One region of the Amycolatopsis sp. La24 genome, then DNA from elsewhere that is predicted to be linked to it. Evidence: riboswitches for the same ligand, from Rfam matches in the RefSeq annotation. Region 1 holds a riboswitch; the other holds the start of a gene.

Region 1 (3,522 bases):
AGCTCGGTACTGGGCAACACTTCTTCGACCGTCGGCGCAAGGTTCTGCAGCTCTCGCCGATGCTCCGGCCGGGACAGGTCGCGTTCCGGCTGGGGTCCGAACTGGCGATGCTGGAGTCCGGTGCCGAGATCGACCGGCTCGCCGCCAGCAGCGGGTTCGCCGACGAAACCGCGCGACGGCTGCTGCGGATCGGCCTCGCCAACTACTACGCGGGCGCGCTGGTGCTCCCGTATCGAGTGTTTCTCGGTGCAGCGGAACGACTTCGCTACGACGTGACGCTGTTGTCCGGGGAGTTCGGCGTCGGCTTCGAGACTGTGTGCCATCGACTGTCCACTTTGCAGCGTCGCGGCGCGCGCGGGGTGCCGTTCTCGTTCGTCCGGGTCGATCGCGCGGGCAACGTGTCGAAACGCCAGTCGGCCACCGGATTCCACTTCTCCCGCGCGGGCGGCTCGTGTCCACTATGGATCGTCTACGAGGCGTTTTCCTCGCCGGGCCGGATCGTCACGCAGATCGCCGAACTGCCGGACGGCAAGAAGTACTTCTGGCTCGCCCGCACGGTCACGCGTGCGGCGGGCGGGCACGGCGAACCGGGCAAGACGTTCGCGATCGGCCTTGGCTGCGAATTGCGGCACGCGAACCGGCTCGTGTACTCCGACGGGCTGGCGCTCGGGAAGGACGCGGCGGTGACCCCGATCGGCATCGGCTGCAAAGTGTGCGAGCGCCCGGCGTGCCCGCAGCGCGCGTTCCCGGCGATCGGCCGCCCGCTGCGGGTGGCCGACCACACGAGCAGCGTGCTGCCGTACCCGCCGCTGGGATGAGCGCGCGCAGCCTAGCGGCGGATCGGCCGCCCGGATGAGGGGTGCGCCACTCTCGACATACTTGGACTTCCTACTTTATGGTGTCCACAGGTCCACGGTGCAGGGAAGCCGGTGCGAATCCGGCGCGGTCCCGCCACTGTGACCGGGGAGTGCCGTCCCACGCGGGAAAGGCCACTGGCGAGAGCCGGGAAGGCCGGGACGGGGCAGATCCGGGAGCCAGGATACCGGCTGTGGACGTCCGTGTTCGTCCACGAGGATGGAGCAGAACGCATGTGGCTGACCCCTGCCTGCGTGAAAGACGCCGACCCGCCGCCGCTGCGGTAGGTCCGCGCCGTCCTGCCGTGCCGCGGCGGGATCCGGTGCTTGTCGCGCCGCGCGGTTTCCGTGTGGCGGCTCTCTCCTGCGCTCTTTCCGAAAGGCTTCGTTGTGACTGCTGAACTCACGCACTTCGTCGGCGGCAAACCGGTTCCTGGCACGTCCGGGCGGTTCGCCGACGTCTACGACCCCAGCTCCGGCACGGTCCAGGCACGGGTCCCGCTGGCCTCCGCGGCAGAAGTCGCCGCCGCGGTCGGCGTGGCCGCCGAGGCACAGCGCGAATGGGCGCGATGGAACCCGCAGCGCCGCGCCCGCGTGCTGATGCGGTTCGTCGACCTGGTCCGCGCGGAGGAGGACAGCCTGGCGCGGCTCCTCTCGTCCGAACACGGCAAGACCGTCGCCGACGCGCGCGGCGACATTGAGCGCGGACTTGAGGTCGTGGAGTTCGCGATCGGCATCCCGCACCTGCTCAAGGGCGAGTTCAGCGACAGCGCGGGCACCGGGATCGACGTGTATTCGATGCGCCAGCCGCTGGGCGTCGTCGCCGGGATCACGCCGTTCAACTTCCCGGCGATGATCCCGCTGTGGAAGGCGGGGCCGGCGCTGGCGTGCGGCAACGCGTTCGTGCTCAAGCCGTCCGAGCGCGACCCGTCGGTGCCGTTGCGGCTGGCCGAGCTGTTTCTCGAAGCTGGCCTGCCGCCGGGCGTGTTCCAGGTGGTCAACGGCGACAAGGAAGCCGTGGACGCGCTGCTCACCGATCCGCGGGTCGAGGCCGTCGGCTTCGTGGGTTCGTCGGACATCGCGCAGTACGTGTATTCGCAGGCTGCGGACCACGGCAAACGCGCGCAGTGCTTCGGCGGCGCGAAGAACCACCTGATCGTGATGCCGGACGCTGACCTCGACAAGGTTGTGGAAGCGCTCGTCGGCGCCGGGTACGGCTCGGCGGGGGAGCGTTGCATGGCGATCTCGGTCGCGGTGCCGGTCGGCGAAGCGACCGCCGACGCGCTGGTGGAACGGCTGGCCGCCCGCGTCACAACGCTCAAGGTCGGCGCCGCGCTGGACGAGACCGCCGACTTCGGCCCGCTGGTCAGCTCGGCCGCGGTGCAGCGGGTGCGCGACTACGTCGACATCGGCGTCGCCGAGGGCGCGGAGCTGGTGGTGGACGGCCGGGACGTCACTGTCGAAGGGCACGAGAACGGCTTCTTCCTCGGCGGCTGCCTGTTCGACAAGGTGACACCGGAGATGCGGATCTACCGCGAGGAGATCTTCGGCCCGGTGCTCGCGGTGGTGCGCGCGGCCGACTACGAGGAGGCGCTGCGGCTGCCGAGCGAGCACGAATACGGCAACGGCGTCGCGATCTTCACCCGCGACGGCGACACCGCCCGCGACTTCACGTCGCGGGTCGACACCGGCATGGTCGGCGTGAACGTGCCGATCCCGGTGCCGATCGCCTACCACACGTTCGGCGGCTGGAAGCGGTCCGGCTTCGGCGACCTGAACCAGCACGGCCCGGATGCGGTGCGGTTCTACACCAAGACCAAGACCGTCACCTCGCGCTGGCCCTCCGGGACCAAGGAAAACGCGAGCTTCGTCATCCCGACGATGGACTGAGGCGCGCCGTGCATCTCACCGACGAGCAGCGCGCGCTGCGCGACACGGCGGCCGAATTCGCCGCCGAACACCTCGCACCGCACGCGCTGGAATGGGACCGGGACAAGCATTTCCCGGTCGACGTGCTGCGGAAAGCGGCCGAACTCGGCCTCGGCGGGCTGTACCTGCCTGAGGACGTCGGCGGCTCCGCACTGGGCAGGCTGGACGGCGTGCTGGTGTTCGAGGCGCTGGCCACCGGATGCCCGTCGATCGCGGGCTACGTGTCCATTCACAACATGGTCGCCGCGATGATCGACCGGTTCGGCGACGAACGGCAGCGCGACCGCTACCTGCCGCGAATGTCCACTATGGAATCACTGGGCAGCTACTGCCTGACCGAACCGGGGGCCGGTTCGGACGCCGCGGCACTGTCCACGCGAGCCCGCCGCGACGGCGACGAGTACGTGCTGGACGGGGTGAAGCAGTTCATCTCCGGTGCGGGCTCCTCGGAGGTGTACGTGGTGCTGGCCCGTACCGGCGGAGCCGGCGCGAGCGGGATCTCGGCGTTCATTGTGGACCGGGAAACGCAGGGACTTTCCTTCGGCGCCAACGAAAGCAAGATGGGCTGGAACGCCCAGCCGACCCGGCAGGTCGTGTTCGACAGTGTCCGGGTTCCAGCGACGGCGCTGCTCGGCGACGAAGGAGGCGGCTTCCGGGTGGCGATGTCCGCTTTGGACGGCGGGCGGCTCAACATCGCCGCCTGCTCGCTCGGCGGCGCGGACGCCGCGCTGACCAAGAC
Region 2 (3,522 bases), on a different contig from region 1:
ACGTGCGAAAACTCGATCATCGGGCGACCTCCGACACCAGCGCCGGACGCGGCGCGAACCAAGCGGGCAGCACACTGATCAGCACCGCGACGGCCGGCAGCAGCGGCAGCTCCGGCCAGGTCAGCGGGCTGGCCGGGGTGGTGAGCGAAACCGGGTCGGCGAGCAGCACGAGCACCGCGGTCGCGACGCCGCACAGCGCGACCAGCGTTTCCGGCAGCCGCCACGGATCGGGCCGGTAGGTCGTGCGGCGGATCTGCCGTCCGCCGAGGACGAATCCGGCAGCGGCCAGCACCAGACCGGCGATGAGCATCGGCACGCCAAGCCACGACGCGGACCCGTCGAGCACGCCGTAAACCCCGACCGCGACACCCACCAAACCGGCCAGCACGCAGGTCGCGATCAGCATCCGGACGCGCGGGGAGAGGTAGCCGCGCCGCCCGTAGCCGCGCGAATCCATGGCCGCCGCGAGTTGCAGCGACCGGTCCATGGCGTCAGCGAGCACCGGCACGAAAATCCCCTTCACGAACCGGAAGCCGCGCGTCTTCCCGGAGCGCAGCCGCCGCGCGCGACGCACCCGCTGCACGCTCTCGACCAGCTGCGGGGCCACCGACAGCGCGACGGTCACCGCCGTTCCCACCTCATACAGCGCCCCGGGTACCGCCTTGAGCAGGCGTTTCGGGTTCGCCAACGCGTTCGCGGCGCCGACGCAGAGCACGATCGTCGCCAGCCGGAGCCCGTCGTAAAGCCCGCCGAGCAGCTCCTCGGCCGAGGTGGGGCCGAGGAGCTGAATGCCGGCCGCGACGCTCGGCAACGGGATGGTCGGCAGCGTGAACAGGATGTGGCCGCCGTCCTCGCCGCCGATCAGGATCCGGAACAGCACGCGCGATGCCAGGATCACCGCGGCGATCCAGGCGTACATCCGGAACGCCAGCGCCCACGGCGCGTCGCCGCGGCGGAGCACCACGACGAACCCGGCCACCGCGATCACCAGAGCGAGCAGCACCGGATTCGTAGTCCGGCTCGCGGCGACGGCGAGCGCGAGCGCCCACACCCACCACGCGCCGGGATGGAGCGCTCGCGGACTACTGCCCAGCACGCCTGCGGCGCACCGCGACGACCGTCCCGGCCACCACGAGCAGCACGACGACCACGATGCCGATCACCAGTCCCCACGAGAACCCGCTGTCCGAAGTGGACGCCGGAGCCTGCGCGGGCGCATTGGCCTTGCGCACCGGTTCGGTGCGCGGCGGCGGATACTCGGTGTAGGACTTGCCGATCGCGAACGACCAGCCCTCGAATGCTCCGGCGGGCGGCTTCCAGCTCTGCGCACCGACCTGCGCCGACTGCCATTTGCCGCCGTTGGTGGCGGTCCAGAAGCTCCACGACGCCTTCTCCGGCGGCATGCCGGTGCAGGTCTGATCCGCGGGCTTGCTCTCGATCTTGCACATCACGGCCAGGCCGTACTTGCCCGCGCCGGTGATTTCGAAGCCGGCGTTTTGCAGTGCGGTGACGCCGTTTTCCTGCTTGCCCGGCGCGCACCGGATGAGGGTTTCCCCGCCAAGCCCCTGGAAATCGACGATCACCGTGACGCCGTTGTCGTCCTGGCAGTAGCCGTCGGTGCCCTTGCCGGGCGTGGTGGCCGAGGCGGAAGAAGCACCGCCGAGACCGGTAGCGACGAGAAGAGCGCAGCCGGCGAGGACTCGCCCCCAGTGCCGCGCGTGCACGAACCGCATGTCAGATGTACCTCGCATCGATCGGACCACGACGGGCGATCCGGCTCGCGGTCCCTCGCGGGGCCGCTCACGGTTGCGGGCCAGCGCCGGATTCTCACCGGCTTCCCCCGTTCGTGGCGAAGAACTTGTCGACGTTAACGCACCGCAGGCCGCGCCGGAAGCGACCGCGGACACACCTACACTTCCGGGCGTGGGACAGGACCAGCTGCGCGTCGGCCTCGTAGGAACCGGACCGTGGGCCACCACGGTGCACGCCCCCGGGCTCGCGGACCATCCGGGGACCGTGCTCAGTGCGGTGTGGAGCCGAAGGCCGGAGGCCGCCACCGCGCTGGCGCAGGCCTACGACGCCGTGCCCACCAGCGATCTGGACGAGCTGTTCGAGCAGGTCGACGCGCTCGCGTTCGCCGTGCCGCCGACCGTGCAGGCCGAGCTGGCGACCCGGGCCGCGGAGGCGGGCAAGCACCTGATCCTGGAGAAACCGATCGCCCCCGACCTGGCCACGGCGCAGCGTCTCGCGGACGCCGTGACGTCCGCTGGCGTCGCTTCGCTGGTGATGCTGACGCTGCGGTTCGCGCAGCAAACGCGCGATTGGCTGGACGGCGTCACTGCCGCCGGCGGCTGGCGAGGCGGCAGCGTGCACTGGCTGTCGGGCGCACTGCTCAGCGGCAAATACGCGACCTCGGCCTGGCGACAGGATCCGGCCGGCGGCGCGCTCGCCGACATCGGCCCGCACGCGTTCGACCTGCTCGACGCCGCCCTCGGCCCGATCACCAACGTCCTCGCCGCACACCGCGGTCCCGAAGACCTGTGGCAACTGCTGCTCGAACACGAGGGCGGCATCACGAGCACCGCAACGCTCAGCCTGCGCCTGCCGGTCCAGCCGACGGTGGTCGAGTATTCGGTCTTCGGCGAACACGGCCTCCGCACGCTGGGCCGCACCGGCACGGCGAACGACGCGTACACCGCGCTGCTGGACGACTTCGCCGCGATGGTGTCGTGCGGAACGACCACGCATCCCTGCGATGTCCGCCGGGGCGTGCACCTGGCCCAGATCGTGGACCAGGCCCGCGCCGCGCTGAACCGTTAATTCGCTTGCCGGGTCTGAGACGATGAACGGGAAGTTCGTTTCGGACGAAGGAATGCCTATGTGCTCCGCCACGGCCCGCCCCGGCCGCCTGGCCTGAGCTGTTCGGCCTGCGCGCCCGGCGTGGGGTTGCCAGTTGTTGTGCTGCCCGCGCATTCCTTCTTCGCGAAAGGCTTCCACCAGAGATGTCCGCCCTTCAGGCATACGTCCGCGCGACCGCACCGATCGGCCGCGAAACCGAGCGAATCGGCCCGTTCCTGGCGACTTTCGCCAAGGACAGCTCTCATCCGATGGCGAACTACGCCATCCCCGACGACGGCGCGAACCCTTCGTCCGCCGAGATCGCTCTCCTGATTTCCGCTTACCGGCAACGAAATCTCCTGCCCCGGCTGGAGTTCTTCACCGACGCCGCTCCCCACGCCGAGGCAGCGCTCGTCGCCGCCGGATTCACGCTTGAACGACGCGTGCCGGTGATGACCTGCGACACCGAAGACCTCGTCGATTGTGTTGCGCCAGAACACATTCAGCTGCGCGAACCGTCGTCCGACGACGAGTTCCGCCGCCTGCGGTCCGTGCAGAACGTCGCTTTCGGCGAGTCGCCCGACGTGTCGGACGCCGATGTCGAACGCAACCGCGACTACCTGACCGTCCTGGCCGAACACGGCGAAACCGTTGTGGGCGGCGGAATCGCACTGGACATCGTCT

The links. Region 1 has a riboswitch for cobalamin ahead of PUT80_RS24270 (CoA-acylating methylmalonate-semialdehyde dehydrogenase). Riboswitches for the same ligand answer to the same signal wherever they lie in the genome.
Region 2: linked by a shared signal. The riboswitch ahead of PUT80_RS18175 (hypothetical protein) and the one ahead of PUT80_RS24270 (CoA-acylating methylmalonate-semialdehyde dehydrogenase) in region 1 are both predicted to bind cobalamin.

What each region holds. Positions count from the first base shown of each region.
Region 1 is NZ_JARACH010000026.1:102,319-105,840, reverse strand. It holds gene PUT80_RS24275 (short-chain fatty acyl-CoA regulator family protein) at 1-818, shown strand, start outside; cobalamin riboswitch at 880-1,066, shown strand; gene PUT80_RS24270 (CoA-acylating methylmalonate-semialdehyde dehydrogenase) at 1,245-2,744, shown strand; gene PUT80_RS24265 (acyl-CoA dehydrogenase family protein) at 2,753-3,522, shown strand, end outside.
Region 2 is NZ_JARACH010000017.1:79,029-82,550, forward strand. It holds gene PUT80_RS18165 (ABC transporter ATP-binding protein) at 1-20, opposite strand, end outside; gene PUT80_RS18170 (CbiQ family ECF transporter T component) at 17-1,096, opposite strand; gene PUT80_RS18175 (hypothetical protein) at 1,083-1,733, opposite strand; cobalamin riboswitch at 1,746-1,876, opposite strand; gene PUT80_RS18180 (Gfo/Idh/MocA family oxidoreductase) at 1,924-2,820, shown strand; gene PUT80_RS18185 (GNAT family N-acetyltransferase) at 3,003-3,522, shown strand, end outside.